One region of the Streptosporangium vulgare genome, then DNA from elsewhere that is predicted to be linked to it. Evidence: riboswitches for the same ligand, from Rfam matches in the RefSeq annotation. Region 1 holds a riboswitch; the other holds the start of a gene.

Region 1 (7,853 bases):
AGGTTCGACGGGTCGAACGGGTTCGGCGCGTCCGGACCTCCGCGGTCAGGTCCGACCGGGAGATCGCGGGCCGTGGATCAGCGCTGCAGGTCGACGCAGGAGTAGAAGGCGTTGGCGGTGTCGGCGATGTTCCAGACGGCGAGGACCTTCAGACGGCCGGTCCTGCCTCCCAGGTTCACGTTGTGCGAGACGGTGGCGCCGGGCTGCCTGCCGCCGTCGTTGAACACCGCGATCCGGGTGTTGCCGATGAAGTACTCCCACGTGCTGGTGGCGTGACGGGCGGTCAGCACCCAGTTGAAGGTGACCGAGTTGCCCACGCTCGTCGCCGGCCAGCCCTTGCTCTCGTCGCTGAGCTGCGAGAACCGGGCGACGTTGCCGTGGCAGTTCTTCAGGCCCTTGGGACCTTCCACGCTCTGCGGCTCGTAGATGATGTCGCCGCAGCCGGTGACCCGGCCCTGGGCGCACATGGCCTGACGGCTCGGCGGCGACGAGATGTAGCCGTGCGCGTTGGCCGGTGAGGCGATGAACACGGTCGAGGCGACGGCGATGATCGCCATCGCGAGGAAGGTGACCGTTCTGCGCATATCCTGCTCCTTCGCTGGGGGGTGGCTCAAATATAAAAGAAAGTTTCCTAACAGTAAACCTTCGAGTCATGAAAGATTCGGGAGTGAGTCAGGCGCGACGGGCGTCCGTACCTCCCCGGCGAGGAGAGCGAAGAGGGGGCGCGACCCGGACAGGTCACGCCCCCTCGAACACGACGGCCGCCAGGCAGTCAGGCCGTCTCCCCGCAGACGCGCAGGGCCTCCAGGCCGCTAAGCCGCTAAGCCGTCAGGCCGTTTCCCCCCGGACGCGCAGGGCCGCCTCGACCATGTTCCTGAGGCTGGCCTTCGTCTCCGGGTAGCCGCGGGTCTTCAGGCCGCAGTCGGGGTTGACCCAGAGCAGGGCCGGATCCACTGTGGCCGCGGCCGTACGCAGAGCGGCCTCGATCTCCCCGGTCGAGGGCACCCTGGGCGAGTGGATGTCCCACACCCCGGGCCCGATGCCGCGCGTGTAACCGAAGGCGCGCAGGTCGTCCAGGAGCTCCATCCGGGAGCGGGCCGCCTCGACGCTGGTCACGTCGGCGTCCAGGTCGCCGATCGCGCCGATGATCTCCCCGAACTCCGAGTAGCACATGTGGGTGTGGATCTGCGTGCTGTCGGACACCCCGCCGGTGGCGAGCCGGAACGCGGCGACCGCCCACTGGAGGTAGGCCTCGCGGTCGGCCCGCCGCAGCGGCAGCAGCTCGCGCAGCGCGGGCTCGTCGACCTGGATGATCCTGATGCCCGCCGCCTCCAGGTCGCGGGTCTCGTCGCGCAGCGCCAGCGCCACCTGCCTGGCGGTCTCGCCCAGCGGCTGGTCGTCACGGACGAAGGACCAGGCCAGCATGGTCACCGGCCCGGTGAGCATGCCCTTGACCGGCTTCTTCGTCCGCGACTGCGCGTAGGAGGCCCAGCGCACCGTCATCGGCTCGGGACGGGAGACGTCGCCGAACAGGATCGGCGGGCGGACGTAGCGGCTGCCGTACGACTGCACCCAGCCGTGCTCGGTGGCGGCGTAGCCCTCCAGCATCTCGGCGAAGTACTGGACCATGTCGTTGCGCTCGGGCTCGCCGTGCACCAGCACGTCCAGGCCGATGTCCTCCTGCAGCGCGATGACGCGGTCGATCTCGGCCTCCATCCTGCGCTCGTACCCGGCCCTGTCGATCTCGCCCGAGCGCAGGGCGGCGCGGGCCTGGCGCACCTCGCCGGTCTGCGGGAAGGAGCCGATGGTGGTGGTGGCCAGCGGCGGCAGGCCCAGGTCGGCGTTCTGCACGGCGAGCCGCTCGGCGTGCGGGGCGCGCGGGGTGCCCTCGCCCAGGGCGTCCAGCCTGGCCCGTACCCGGGGGTTGAGGAACCGCTCGACGCTCCTCTCCCCCGCGACGACCTCCTCGCCGTTCAGCGCCCTGCCGATCCGTACGACCTCGTCGACCTTCTGCCTGGCGAAGGCGAGCCGCTCGCGCAGCCGCGGGTCCAGCGAGGTCTCGGCGTCCAGGTCGAGCGGGACGTGCAGCAGCGAGCAGGAGGTGCTCACCACCAGCCGGTCGCTCAGGCCGAGCAGCGCGGCGCAGGTCGCGAGCGCCTTCGCGGTGTCGGTACGCCAGACGTTGCGGCCGTCGACGACCCCGGCGACGAGGGTCTTGCCGGGCAGCCCGCCGGCGGCGGCCAGCGCCTCCAGGTTGCCGGGGGCCGAGACGAAGTCCAGCCCGACGGCCTCGACCGGGCCGCGGGCCAGGATCTCCAGCGCGGGCCCGATCTCCCCGAAGTAGGTGGCCACCAGCAGCCGGGGGCGGCTGCTGAGCTCGCCCAGCCGCGCGTAAGCCCGGCGCAGCGCGGCCAGCTCCTCGTCCGTACGGTCGGCGGCGAGCACCGGCTCGTCCAGCTGCACCTCGGCCACCCCCGCCGCGGCGAGCCGTTCCAGCAGCTCGGCGTAGGTCTCCAGCAGGCCGTCCAGCAGCCGCAGCGGCGCGAAGCCCGGCTCGGTGGACTTGGCCAGCAGCAGGAACGACAGCGGCCCGACCAGCACCGGCCGGGTCTCGACGCCCAGCCGCCGCGCCTCGGCGTGCTCGGCGAGCGGCTTGCTCCAGTCGAGCCGGAACCGGGTGCCGGGGCCCAGCTCGGGAACCAGGTAGTGGTAGTTGGTGTCAAACCACTTGGTCATCTCCAACGGCGCCACCCCCTCGGTGCCCCGGGCCATCGCGAAGTACGGGTCCGCGGCCCCGGAAAACCGCTCGGGCACCGCACCCACCAGCGTGATCGCGTCCAGCACGTGGTCATACAAGGAGAACGTGTTGGACGGTACCGCATCCAACCCCGCCCCCGACAACTCCCGCCACACCCCTTGCCGCAAACCGGCGGCCGTCTCCTGAAGGCTCGCGGCGTCTGCGCGCCCGACCCAGTAATCCTCCGTCGCCCGCTTCAACTCGCGACGGCCCCCGACACGCGGGTACCCCAAAACGGTCGTGGTGACCTTACCCATGGCGTCCTTCCCTCGGCTCATGCCATGCCGACCCACGACCACGCGGAAGGAACACACGGGAAACACCTATCCCAGGCCCTCCCACGAGGCCACGGATCACCGCACACCGGACGGCGCACGGGCGACTGGCAGGTCTTCGGACTCGCGGGCACCACACACACTCCTACTGACCGTCGCTTCCCAGGTGACACGCACCCAGTGCCGATGACGGCGTTCGTTCCCACTCACCGCTGCGGGGCAGTCCCGGAATCACACCGGGTTCCCTCTTACGACTCCCGACACCAACACGACGCCAGGAGAACCAACCGCGCCACGAGCATAACCCGCCTGCCGAAGAGCCCACGCTCACTCTGTCCGAGGGGCACCACACTGGAAGCGGCCACCGACACGGCGAACCCTTCTGGGCGGAACTGATTCGGCAACGTATCGCTACCGCTCGGCGGATCGCCCGAGAGCGCGAACGCCAAGACCGGGGCTGACGATCGTGTTGATCACGCACCGAGTGGTGTGGTCGGCGGAATGCCGTAGGCACCCGAAGGGCTCGCGAAGCGAGTTCGGCCGGCGACACCACGGCGGAAAGCCGGGCACCGCCTCAGAAGGGGAACGGCTTAGATCGTGTCTGCCTTCACCGAGGTGATGAAGTCGGCCCACACCTCGGGGGTAAACGCCAGGGCGGGGCCGTTGGGGTTCTTGCTGTCGCGGACGGCCACGATGCCGGGGAGGTTGGTGGCCACCTCGACGCAGTCGCCGCCGTTGCCGCCGCTGCGGCTGCTCTTGAACCACCGGGCGTCCGTCAGGTCCATGATCCCATCGCTTTCTCCATCAAGGCCACCGATGCGGACTGCGGCAGGGCGCAGGCCCGTAGCGCATCAAGCTGGGTCAACAGGGTCTCGATCTCGGTGGGACCGTTGACGATCTGACCTTCGGCTGCGGTTTCCAAATAAACTATATCGGGCGATCCTCTGAAGCTCGCGATCACGAAAGCCCCAGTTAGACCAGCGTGTGCGCCCACGTCGAGCGGGATGACCTGAATGGTGATCCGGGGCCGCCGGACCAGTTCGAGAAGTTGCTCCAGCTGCTTGCGCATGACCTGCGGGCCACCGACCGGACGGATCAGCACGGCCTCATCGAGGATGGCCCAGAACATGGGCGGGTCCGGCTTGGTGAGGATCCGTTGGCGCTCCATGCGCGCGGCGACCAGTTCCTCCACCTGCTCGTCGGTGTCGCCTGGTCGTCCCGCTCGCAGAACCGCCCGCGCGTAGTCCTCGGTCTGTAGCAGTCCCGGCACGAGGACGGGCTGAAAGCTTCGCAGGGGCCGGGCCTCTCGTTCCAGCTCGACGAACGGCCGAAACCACACGGGGTAGACGTCTCTACCGATCAAGGGCCACAGACGAACGAGAGCACCGCCCGTCTCCAGCACCTCGTCACACTTCGCCGCGAACTCCCTCGTCGGCGCACGCTTGGCCGTCTCGACAAGCCCGACAAGGGAGGTGGAGTAGGAGATTCTGTGTGCCAACTCCTTCTGGCTCCATTGTGCTTTCTCCCGGTATTTGCACAGTTCAGAACCCCAGTAAGCAAGGACGCCGGCGTTCGCGTCCAGCTCGCTCGGTGAGGGCATCTGCACTCCCGTCCTTCATGGCTCTACACAGATCGTTGCGGGTCCTACATGAGACGCAACTGAATGTGCGGATTGAGCGTTGGAGGCGCACACCTACCGAACGTAACTGCCTGGCGACAGTCTTGGAAGGGGAATCCGACTACGTCCATCGATCGCGCCGAGAGGAGACGGACAACGATGATCGCTCCCGCTCCGCTAACCGGAACGCCTGCCGTACATGCCGCTGACCAGCTGAGTAACGCGCTGGAACAGCATGGGATAGCCGCTGACGTCCATGACGGCTACGGCATCGCCCTGGTGTCGGCCTGGGTCGATCTTCTGGTCTGGACCGACGGCTTCGTCTACCGCTGGTGGACGGGACAGTTTTCGGGGCGAAGCCGCCGACGGCTCTACACGGCCTACACCGTGGACAACCCGACCGCCGCCCGCTGCGTCGCCCGGCGCTACGAGGAACTACAGCAGGGCCACCCGGCGTCGCCACTGCTTCATGGGGACCCGTTGTGATCCTGGTTGAGGAGTGCCTAAGTCCTCATGTGGCCATGGCGCAACGCGATCACACGCGGTTGCAGTGGCGGCCTCCGGATCGCTGATCGCGTAAGGCCGGTGAGCTGGACCTGTGTATGCCGCGCCACGGTCTACGAACTGTGCCAGGGCGGCGGGCAGGCGTTCATCCGGCGAACCGTTCAACTCGACCGCGAGCACGAGGTCCACGAGACGTGCCGATGGTCTTTCCCCGAAGCTCGGGTGATATGGGCGGCACTGCTGGCCGGTAGAGCCCGGTAGAACGGGCGTGGCGGCGTGTGCTTCGGAGGGACGGCGTCGCCACGCCTGCCAGGGCCACCATGCAGGCTCCTGGCCCATTCCTCCCCTGTCCCCGATAGCTGCTGTCTGTGTGGCCCGACCGAGGGGTCAACTCCGTCTTCGCGTGTCCGTTCCCCACGACGTACACCGCTACCCCACACCCAACAGGTACAGACGGAGTTGACGCCGACCGAGGGAGACAAACACTCCGGTAGCGGGGGCGGGGAAGTCACGGCCCGCAACCTGGCTCTTGATCCGGCATTCACCAATGATCACGGCAAGCAGGCTGCATCGTAAGAGCTTTGATCGTTTACAGGGTACTCGTCGGAGTTTGCCGGACGTGGGCGGACGGCGGGCGAGAACGGCCTCCCAGGCCGCAGCGCAGCCCGCCGGGCCGCCAAGCGGCCGGGTGGGCTCTGGCCGGGCAGACAACCCAATCAAAAAGCACGTGCTTTAGGAGTCAGGAGGTCTCGGAACGTGTTTTTTGTAGGCAAGGGAGGGTGGTTGGAGTAGAGAGATCCAAATTTACGTACGTATTTGGCATGAACGAAGAGATCAAGCACATATGTAGTTCATCTATTGCTCCAGCAACTGCGGCCGATCAGCACCGCACTGTGGGCAGCGCCCCGGCTGTCCGGCGGGGATCTCAAATTCTTCCCGACGCAACCAGCGGCAGCAGATCACCCGCTGGACTTTTATCGACCGTACCGGCCCTGGAGGTTCGGACTCTGTAAGGTTCAGGGCTGAGCGCCCGCCGCTTTCAGGCTTGCCAACGTGTAGTCATAGGTGTGCCAGCGGCGCACTGGTCCGCCCGGCCAGACGTTCCATTCCTGTGTGGTCGATCGACTCCCAGCCGACGTCGGAGAACCCCGTTTCGAAGTGCAGAATCTCGATCTTCTCCTCCCGCCAGAATCCGCTGTTGGCCTCTACCCGGCCGTAGGAGGAGAGGTACAGTTCAGTTGGCTCGTACAGGATCCATGGGGATCGCGGCACGGTAAGACAGCAACGAGGCTCCTGGTTGGGGCATCGGATCTTGGTCGAGTACCGTCTTGCCGGGAGCCTCACCTCACCGCCAATCCATACCCTCGACCCACATCCTGACCAGCACCAGCAGGATGAAAATGGCTCACGTCTCCCAAGCGGGATCTGATGTAGTCTGGAATAGTGCCTTGGGATGCAATTGGTGCGATCGCCTCTATTCTGGCAATTCCGGTTGCGATCTTGCTTGGGGTTTCGGAGCTACGCAAACGGGGACGAGGCATTCTGCAGCCTCTCGAAACGTCGGTACCTCAACTAATCCGTGAGCGAGGACGGACAGGATCCGCAAGCCGCGAATCATCCTCAATTCATCCCCCTCTGGGCAGGTTGCCGAGCAAGATACGCGGCCGAGACGATCTGCTGGCGCTTCTGCTGAGACGGGTACGCGAGCGGGACCCACGGGTGCATGTGCTCGCCGGGCTGGGTGGATCAGGAAAAACAACCATTGCGCTGGAGCTCGTGAGGATGCTCTCGGATGGCGAGAAGCGAGTGTGGTGGGTGGACGCATCCAACCAGGCCCAGCTGATGTCCGCGATGATGCAGATTGCGCAGGACGATCTCGGTGTGCCAAACGGTTCGATCATGGAAGCGCTGGCCGGCAAGAGGAACGCAGCCGACCTGTTCTGGGAAGCCATTTTCGAAAAAAGTTCGCCCGGATCGTACATGTTGATCTTGGATAACGCAGACAATCCGGATGACCTGATTTTAAGCAAGGGATCTCGACTCGGTGATGGCAACTCCTGGGTACGAGGCTACGTCGAATGCTTTACGTTGGTCACCTCCAGGGATCGCAACGAAGCCACCTGGGGATCTCGGGCCGTTGTACTACCTGTCGGCCCACTTGATTCGGACGCGGCGACCACCGTTCTCCTGGACCTGGCTCCCAATGCTCGCGATGTGTCCGAAGCAGGCTCGCTGGCCGAGAGTCTCAACAGACTGCCACTTGCTCTTCATTTGGTCGGCACGCATATCGGCTCCCCATACAGTCGCTATCAGAGTTTTGCGGATTACCGGAATGCGCTAACGGTGAATTTCAAGGAAGCGATCGCTGCCGGAGATCTGAATGCGGTCACTGATCGCGAAACGATCAGTCGAACCTGGGCGACCTCGATCGATGCGCTGACCGACCGAGGAGTCGCGCATGCCGACCTCCTTATGTCGATCATCGCGCAGTTCTCTCCCGGGAAAGCCGTCCCGTTGCGCATGTTCCAGACCGGCAGAATGCGGAGGGCCTTGGGAGTCGAGAGCCAGGATCTGATCTTTACTGAAATCTCGGCCCTGGGTCGTGTGGGGCTGGTCGATGAAGCAGACGCACTGGGACTCCCCGGTCTGCTGGTACACC
Region 2 (7,853 bases), on a different contig from region 1:
CGCCATGGGAGGAAGGGCGATCACCCGTGGCCGGGTCTCGTCGCCGCGCGGGTCCTCCCCGGCGCCGTGGGGGCGCCCGGGTTCGGCCCGGCCGTCGACCAGGTGCATCGGGCCGTACCCGGCGGAGACACTGGGCAGCCCGCCGTGGCCCTCCCAGCGGGACTCCAGGTAGGAGACCGCGAGCAGCACGCTCTCCGGCACCCCGTAGCGCCGTGCCGCCTCGGCGAAGGCGGCCTGCCTGCCGGACCGGGGGCTCGTCTCCCTCACCGTCCCTCTCGCGGTGTCCTCCGCCGTGTCCCTCGCCGTGTCCCTCACCGTGTCCTCCGCCGTGCCGGCCGTCGTGGTCTCCGAGGGGGCCGGGTGCGCCTGGAGCCGGATGGGCCGGTCCCCGGGGTGTGCCGCCTCCGCCGGGGCGACCGGGGCTGGGAGAACAGAGGCCGGGAGAACCGGCGCCGAAAGAATCGAGGCCGAGAGAACCGGGGCCGGGACGGTCGAGGCCAGGACGGTGAGCGCGGCGACGACGGCGGTCCCCGGCAGGCGGTGCATAGCGGTTCCTCCCCCTCTGATAACTACCTAGAGTTATCAGAGATTACCGAGTGTCGCGCGTTGCGACGGGATTGAGATGTTGAAGAGATTCTCTGCCCGAAATCGGGCAAGGAACTTGGTGTGTTCTCTCCCGGATGCGTATGGTCCTGCTCTGTGTCCACGGCACGGAATCCGCATGAGGATCTGATCACCCACCTGACCCGGACGAGCGCGCTCGGTCCGGGCGAGGCGGCGCGGGTCGTCGCGGACGTACTGGCCTACTTCTCCGAGCCCGTCGACGAGTTCGTCCGGCGGCGCCACGCGGAGCTCAAGGCCAGGGGGCTGGTCAACGACGAGATCTTCCCCAGGGTGGCCGCCGAGCTGGCGGTACGCCGTGTCGCGGCCCCCGAACTCTCCCTCCGGCAGCTTCGCCGGATCGTCTACGGGTAGCGGACGACGGCACCTCGATCGTTTACGGATAAGGAGCGGTTACATGTGCGGAATCGTGGCCTACGTTGGGCCCAAGGACGCGGCACCCATCCTGCTGGAGGGCCTGCAGCGTCTTGAGTACCGGGGCTACGACTCGGCCGGGGTGGTGGTCTCCAACAAGGGCCTCAAGATGCGCAAGGTCAAGGGCCGGGTGGCCGACCTGGCGGCGGTCGTGCCCGCGCGGTTCAAGGGCGGTCTGGGCATCGGCCACACCCGCTGGGCCACCCACGGCGCGCCCAGCGACGTCAACGCCCACCCGCACCTGTCGACCGACGAGCGCATCGGCGTCGTGCACAACGGCATCATCGAGAACGCCGACGAGCTGCGCGCCAAGCTGGAGGCCGACGGGGCGATCTTCCTGTCGGAGACCGACACCGAGGTGCTGTCGCACCTGATCGCCCGTACGGTCAAGGAGGCCGACTCGCTGGAGGAGGCCGTGCGGACCGCGCTCAAGCGGGTCGTCGGCACGTACGGGATCGCGGTGATCGACTCCGAGCGTCCCGGCGAGGTGGTCGTGGCGCGCAACGGCAGCCCCATCGTGCTGGGCATCGGCGAGAAGGAGATGTTCGCCGCGTCCGACGTCGCCGCGCTGGTCCGCTACACCCGCCAGGTGGTGCACCTGGAGGACGGCGAGATCGCCGTGCTGCGGGCCGACGGGTTCAACACCTTCGCCAGCGACGCGCGGGAGACGGCCAAGGAGACGCTGACCGTCGACTGGGAGGCCGGGCACTACGACACCGGCGGCTACGAGCACTACCTGCTCAAGGAGATCTCCGAGCAGCCCGACACGGTGGCCAGGACGCTGCGCGGGCGGCTGGACGACCGCTTCCACATCGCCCACCTGGGCGGCCTCAACATGGACGCGCGGGAGACCCGCTCGTTCCGCCGGGTGAAGATCATCGGTTGCGGGTCCGCGTACTACTCGGGCCAGATCGGCGCGCAGCTCATCGAGGAGCTGGCGCGCATCCCGGCCGACGCGGAGCCGGCGAGCGAGTTCCGCTACCGCAGCCCGGTGGTGGAGGCCGACACCCTCTACGTGGCGATCAGCCAGTCGGGGGAGACCTACGACACCCTCGCCGCCGTGCAGGAGCTCAAGCGCAAGGGCGGCAGGGTGCTCGGCATCGTCAACACCGTGGGCAGCGCGATCGCCCGCGAGTGCGACGGCGGCGTCTACCTGCACGCGGGCCCCGAGGTCTCGGTGGCGAGCACCAAGGCGTTCACCTCGACGGCCGTGGCCTTCGCGCTGCTCGCGCTGCACCTGGGCCGGGTACGCGACCTGTCTCCCGCCGACGGCCGCAGGATCTGCGACGGCCTGCGGAGGCTGCCGGACCAGATCAAGGAGATCCTGGCGCTGGAGCCGCAGATCAAGGAGCTGGCGGGCAAGTACGCCGAGTCGCCCAGCATGATGTTCGTGGGTCGGGTGAGGGGCTACCCGGCGGCCCGCGAAGGCGCGCAGAAGCTCAAGGAGATCTCGTACGTGCACGCCGAGGCGTACCCGGCCAGCGAGCTGAAGCACGGGCCGCTGGCGCTGATCGGGCCGGACATGCCGACGGTGGCGATCGTCCCCGACGACGAGCTGCTGGACAAGAACCTCACCACGCTGGGCGAGATCCGCGCCCGGGGCGGCCGGGTGCTCATGGTGGGCCACCGCACGGCCGATCCCAAGCTGGCCGACGACTGCGTCGTGGTGCCCAAGAACGAGACCGAGCTGGACCCGATCCTGCTGTCGATCCCGCTCCAGCTCTTCGCCTACCACGCCGCCGTGGCGCTGGGCCGGGACGTCGACAAGCCCAGGAACCTGGCCAAGAGCGTCACGGTGGAGTGAGTCGCGCTTTCCTCCCTGCGCTCTGCCCCCATGAGGCGGCCGTCTCCGATATCCGGATTTTTGTTGGTTTTTCCGGTGGTTCGTGATCGCGTACGGACCACCGGAAATTCCGGCATACCCCACTTCATCACGGAAAGTGATGGGTAGGTAACATCTGGAATAGGGGGTTCTTGGGGGAAGGGGCGCTTATGCGCCGTAGGGGGTTTTTCGCGCTGGCGGCGGGGGCCGCGCTCGTCGCGGGGTGCGGCGCGGACGGCGGCGCCGGCCCTGAGGTGAAGCGCCTGTTCCTCCTCGAACCGACCGCCGACGGCCACGGCTGGGACGGGATCGCGGGCAGGCTCGCGACCGTCCTGGTCCAGTCGGGGCTGGTGCGCACCGCGATGGCCGTCGAGCGCGGGGGCGCCCTGGGCCTCGCCCCGCGCGACGCGTTCGGCGCCTTCCACGGCCCCTTCGCGCGCGAGGGCAGGCTGCTCGTCACCTCGATGCCGATGGTGGCCGCCGCGGAGATCGCCAACACCTCGGCCGTGGTGAACGCCGCCACCCCCATCGCCCGCCTGGTCGGCGACTGGGCGGTCCTGGTCGTCCCCTCCGGCTCCCGCCTGCGCACCTTCGAGGACTTCGTCGCGCGGCTGCGGCACGACCCGGCGGGGCTGACGGTCGGCGGCCGGTCGGAGGGCGGCTCCGACCACGTGCTCTACGGCATGATCGGCAAGTGCCTCGGGGTGGACACCCGGCTGCTGGAGTACGCCGGGTACCTCGCCCCCGAGGACGCCATGGAGGCGCTCCACGTCGGCCGGGTGGCGGCCCTGCTGGGGTCGGCGCGCGCCCTGCGGCCCGAGATCGCCGCGGGCCGCCTGCGGCCCCTGGTGGTCTCCTCCGGCGGCCGGATCGACGGGATCGACGCCCCGACTCTCATGGAGGTCGACGTCCGGCTGGAATACAGCGACTGGTGCGGACTGCTGGGCCCCAAGGGCATGAGCCCGCAGGACCGGGACGCCGCGATCGCCCTGTGTGACGATGTCGACGCCGCGCCGCGCTGGCGTGCCCTGTGCGCGTCCCAGGGGTGGAGCCGGGTCTACCTCGGCGGTGACGAGTTCCGTCAGTGGCTTTCCACCGAGACGGCCCGCACTCGCGGGGTGCTTCACGAGCTCGGGTTGCTGAAGTCATCCGACACAACTTGTTGGGGTAGTTGCGTCAGACGCCCCTAGATGTAGGATCCTGCTCGTTGCTGGTTCGCCCCGAGAGGGGCGAGGCAAGAGGGAACCCGGTGAGATTCCGGGACTGCCCCGCAGCGGTGAACGGGAACGAAAGCCGTCATTGAGCACTGGGTGAGCCATGCCTGGGAAGCGACGGCCGGTAGGCGTGTGCGGTGTGCCCGTGAGTCCGAAGACCTGCCGGTGACGTGATTGTCCAGGGCCTCGTGGGAGGGTCCGCGGAACGAGGCGATCCGGCGTGCCCGGGATCGCTCGCGGACGCGTGCCCATCCGGCGGAGCCGTACGGGGAAGTCCGATCGAGCGAGGGGCACTACGTGACACAGGCATTGGCGGAGACCGCGGCGGGGACCGCGGTGAGCGACGGCGACGCGGAGAACGTCGCGGGTGCCGCGAGCGCGGTGGCGACCGCGACGGGCGACGGTGACGCCGGGAACGCGGCGGGGATCGCGACGAGCGGCGGCGGCGGGAGCGCCGGAAGCGCGGCGGGGACGGCGACGGGCGACGGTGGCGGCGGGGGCGCCGGAGACGCCGCGAGCGCGTCGGACGGCCGCAGGCTGGCCATCGACGAGGCCGCCGCACGGGTGATCACCGATCCGGCGAACTCCAGGGTCGCCGCCGCGATGCTGGCCGAGCTGATCGCCGACGAGGCCGCCGGGCACGGCGTCCGCGACTTCTCCGAGTCCATCGCCGCGACCCACGAGGCGGGGCTGATCCAGGACGGGCTCGCGGAGTTCGTGGCCGCCCACGCCGGGACGCTGGACGCGCTGGTCGATCCGGAGGCCGACGCCAGGTTCGAGTACTTCGGGCTGCGTACGGTCTACGACCGCTACCTGCTGCGCCACCCGAGGACCCGCAAGGTCCTGGAGCGCCCGCAGCACTTCTTCCTGCGGGTGGCCTGCGGCCTGTCCGAGACCGTCGAGGAGGCCGCCGAGCTGTACGCGCTCATGGCCACCCTGTCCTACCTGCCCAGCTCGCCCACGCTGTTCAACTCCGGCTCCCGCAGGCCCCAGCTCTCCTCGTGCTTCCTGCTCGACTCGCCCCGTGACGAGCTGGAGTCCATCTACGACCGCTACGGGCAGGTCGCGCGGCTGTCGAAGTACGCGGGGGGCATCGGGATCGCCTGGACCAGGGTCCGCTCGCGGGGCTCGCTGATCCGCGGCACCAACGGCCACTCCAACGGCATCGTGCCGTGGCTGCGCACGCTCGACTCCAGCGTCGCCGCGGTCAACCAGGGCGGCCGGCGCAAGGGCGCGGCCTGCGTCTACCTGGAGCCCTGGCACGCCGACGTCGAGGAGTTCCTGGAACTGCGCGACAACACCGGCGAGGAGGCCCGCCGCACGCACAACCTGAACCTGGCCAACTGGATCCCCGACGAGTTCATGCGCCGGGTCGAGGCCGACGGGGTCTGGTCGCTGTTCGACCCCAAGGAGGTCCCGCACCTCACCGACCTGTACGGCGCCGCGTTCGACGACGCCTACCGGGCCGCCGAGGCCGAGGGCAGGTTCACCCGGCAGATCCCCGCCCGCACCCTGTACGGGCGGATGATGCGCACGCTCGCCCAGACCGGCAACGGCTGGATGACCTTCAAGGACGCGGCCAACCGGACGTCCAACCAGACGGCCAGGCCCCAGAACGTCATCCACCTGTCGAACCTCTGCACCGAGATCCTGGAGGTCACCGGCGACGCGGAGACCGCCGTCTGCAACCTCGGCTCGATCAACCTCGCCGCCCACCTGTCCGCGGACGCCGGGAGCATCGGGAGCACCGGGAGCACCGGGGACGCGATGGACTGGGACCGGCTGCGCGCGACCGTCCGCACCGCCGTGCGGTTCCTCGACCGCACCATCGACCTGGGCTTCTACCCGACCCCCGAGGCCGAGGCGGCCAACCGGAGGTGGCGCCCGATCGGGCTCGGCGTGATGGGCCTGGCCGACGTGCTGTTCACGCTGCGGCTGCCGTTCGACTCGCCGCGCGCCCTGGAGCTGTCCACCAGGATCTCCGAGGAGATCGCGCTCGCCGCCTACCGGACCTCCTCCGACCTGGCCGTGGAGCGGGGCCGCCACCCCTCGTACGAGGAGACCAGGGCCGCCGCCGGGGTGCTGCACCCCGACCACTACGGGGCGGCGGGGTCCGCGGAGTGGACCGGGCTCAGGGAGCGGATCGCCGGGACCGGCCTGCGCAACTCGCTGATGGTCGCGATCGCGCCGACGGCCACGATCGCCTCCATCGCGGGCTGCTACGAGTGCATCGAGCCGCAGGTCTCCAACGTCTTCAAGCGCGAGACCCTCTCGGGGGAGTTCCTCCAGGTCAACCGCTATCTCGTCCGCGACCTGCAGGCCCGTGGCCTGTGGACCCCGCTGATCCGCGACGCGATCAAGCGCGCCGACGGCTCCGTCCAGGACATCCCGGAGATCCCCGCCGACCTGAAGGCGCTCTACCGGACCGCCTGGGAGCTGCCGCAGAAGGCGCTGATCGACCTGGCCGCCGCGCGCACCCCGTACATCGACCAGTCGCAGTCGCTGAACCTCTTCATGGCCACGCCGACCATCGGCAAGCTCTCCTCGATGTACGCCTACGCGTGGAAGTCGGGCCTCAAGACCACCTACTACCTGCGCTCGCGCCCGGCCACCCGGATCGCGCAGGCCACCGTGGCGGCACCGGTCGCGCAGGCGGCGCTCGACCCCGAGGCGATCGCCTGCTCCCTGGAGAACCCCGAGTACTGCGACGCCTGCCAGTAGCCGTCCCGGTTCCTCGAAAAGGGTCTCCCGAAAGCTTTGAGAAAGGCAGTCTCCCGATGTTGCTCGACCCCGGCATGGACCTCACCCTGCGGCCGATGCGCTACCCCGAGTTCTACGAGCGCTACCGGGCCGCGATCCGCAACACCTGGACCGTCGAGGAGGTGGACCTCACCTCCGACCTCGCCGACCTGGCGAGGATGACGCCCGAGGAGCGCCACCTGATCAACCGCCTCGTGGCGTTCTTCGCCACCGGCGACTCGATCGTGGCCAACAACCTCGTCCTCAACCTCTACCAGCACCTCAACGCCCCCGAGGCGCGCCTGTATCTCAGCAGGCAGCTGTTCGAGGAGGCGGTGCACGTCCAGTTCTACCTGACCCTGCTGGACACCTACCTGCCCGATCCCGACGAGCGGGTCAAGGCCTTCGCCGCGGTCGAGCACATCCCCTCGATCCGGGACAAGGCGGAGTTCTGCTTCCGCTGGATCGACTCGCTCGGCGGGCTGACCCGGCTGGAGACGCGGGAGGACCGGCGGGCGTTCCTGCTCAACCTGATCTGCTTCGCGGCGTGCATCGAGGGGCTGTTCTTCTACGGGGCCTTCGCCTACGTCTACTGGTTCCGCTCCAGGGGCCTGCTCGGCGGCCTGGCCACCGGGACGAACTGGGTGTTCCGCGACGAGTCCATGCACATGGAGTTCGCCTTCGGCGTCGTGGAGACCGTACGGGCCGAGGAGCCGGACCTGTTCGACGACAAGCTCGCCGAGCAGGTCACCCAGATGATCGAGGAGGCGGTGGCGGCCGAGCTGGCCTTCGCGGCCGACCTGTGCGGCGACGGCCTGCTCGGGATGAGTGTGGACCAGATGCGCCGGTATCTGGAGTACGTGGCCGACCAGCGCCTGGTCCGGCTGCGGATGCCCGCCCGGTACGGCACGGCCAACCCGTTCGCGTTCATGGAGTTGCAGGACGTCCAAGAGCTGGCCAACTTCTTCGAACGCCGGGTTTCGGCCTACCAGATAGCCGTGGAAGGGAATGTCGCATTCGACGAATCCTTCTGATTAGCTGGT

The links. A riboswitch is a leader RNA that binds a small molecule or an ion and turns the genes downstream of it on or off. The one in region 1 is predicted to bind cobalamin.
Region 2: it holds a riboswitch for cobalamin, as region 1 does, so the genes downstream of both, ACFFRH_RS24340 (ribonucleoside-diphosphate reductase subunit alpha) here and metE (5-methyltetrahydropteroyltriglutamate--homocysteine S-methyltransferase) in region 1, are expected to answer to the same signal.

The regions. Positions count from the first base shown of each region.
Region 1 covers NZ_JBHMBS010000021.1:1,439-9,291, reverse strand. Annotated here, with positions in the region: gene ACFFRH_RS32225 (lytic polysaccharide monooxygenase auxiliary activity family 9 protein) at 78-584, opposite strand; gene metE (5-methyltetrahydropteroyltriglutamate--homocysteine S-methyltransferase) at 829-3,075, opposite strand; cobalamin riboswitch at 3,165-3,375, opposite strand; gene ACFFRH_RS32215 (DUF397 domain-containing protein) at 3,663-3,857, opposite strand; gene ACFFRH_RS32210 (helix-turn-helix domain-containing protein) at 3,848-4,672, opposite strand; gene ACFFRH_RS32205 (hypothetical protein) at 4,850-5,176, shown strand; gene ACFFRH_RS32200 (hypothetical protein) at 6,254-6,466, opposite strand; gene ACFFRH_RS32195 (tetratricopeptide repeat protein) at 6,914-7,853, shown strand, end outside.
Region 2 covers NZ_JBHMBS010000012.1:303-8,155, reverse strand. Annotated here, with positions in the region: gene ACFFRH_RS24360 (N-acetylmuramoyl-L-alanine amidase) at 1-546, opposite strand, end outside; gene ACFFRH_RS24355 (hypothetical protein) at 700-975, shown strand; gene glmS (glutamine--fructose-6-phosphate transaminase (isomerizing)) at 1,019-2,839, shown strand; gene ACFFRH_RS24345 (tripartite tricarboxylate transporter substrate-binding protein) at 3,028-4,047, shown strand; cobalamin riboswitch at 4,052-4,252, shown strand; gene ACFFRH_RS24340 (ribonucleoside-diphosphate reductase subunit alpha) at 4,369-6,792, shown strand; gene ACFFRH_RS24335 (ribonucleotide-diphosphate reductase subunit beta) at 6,849-7,844, shown strand.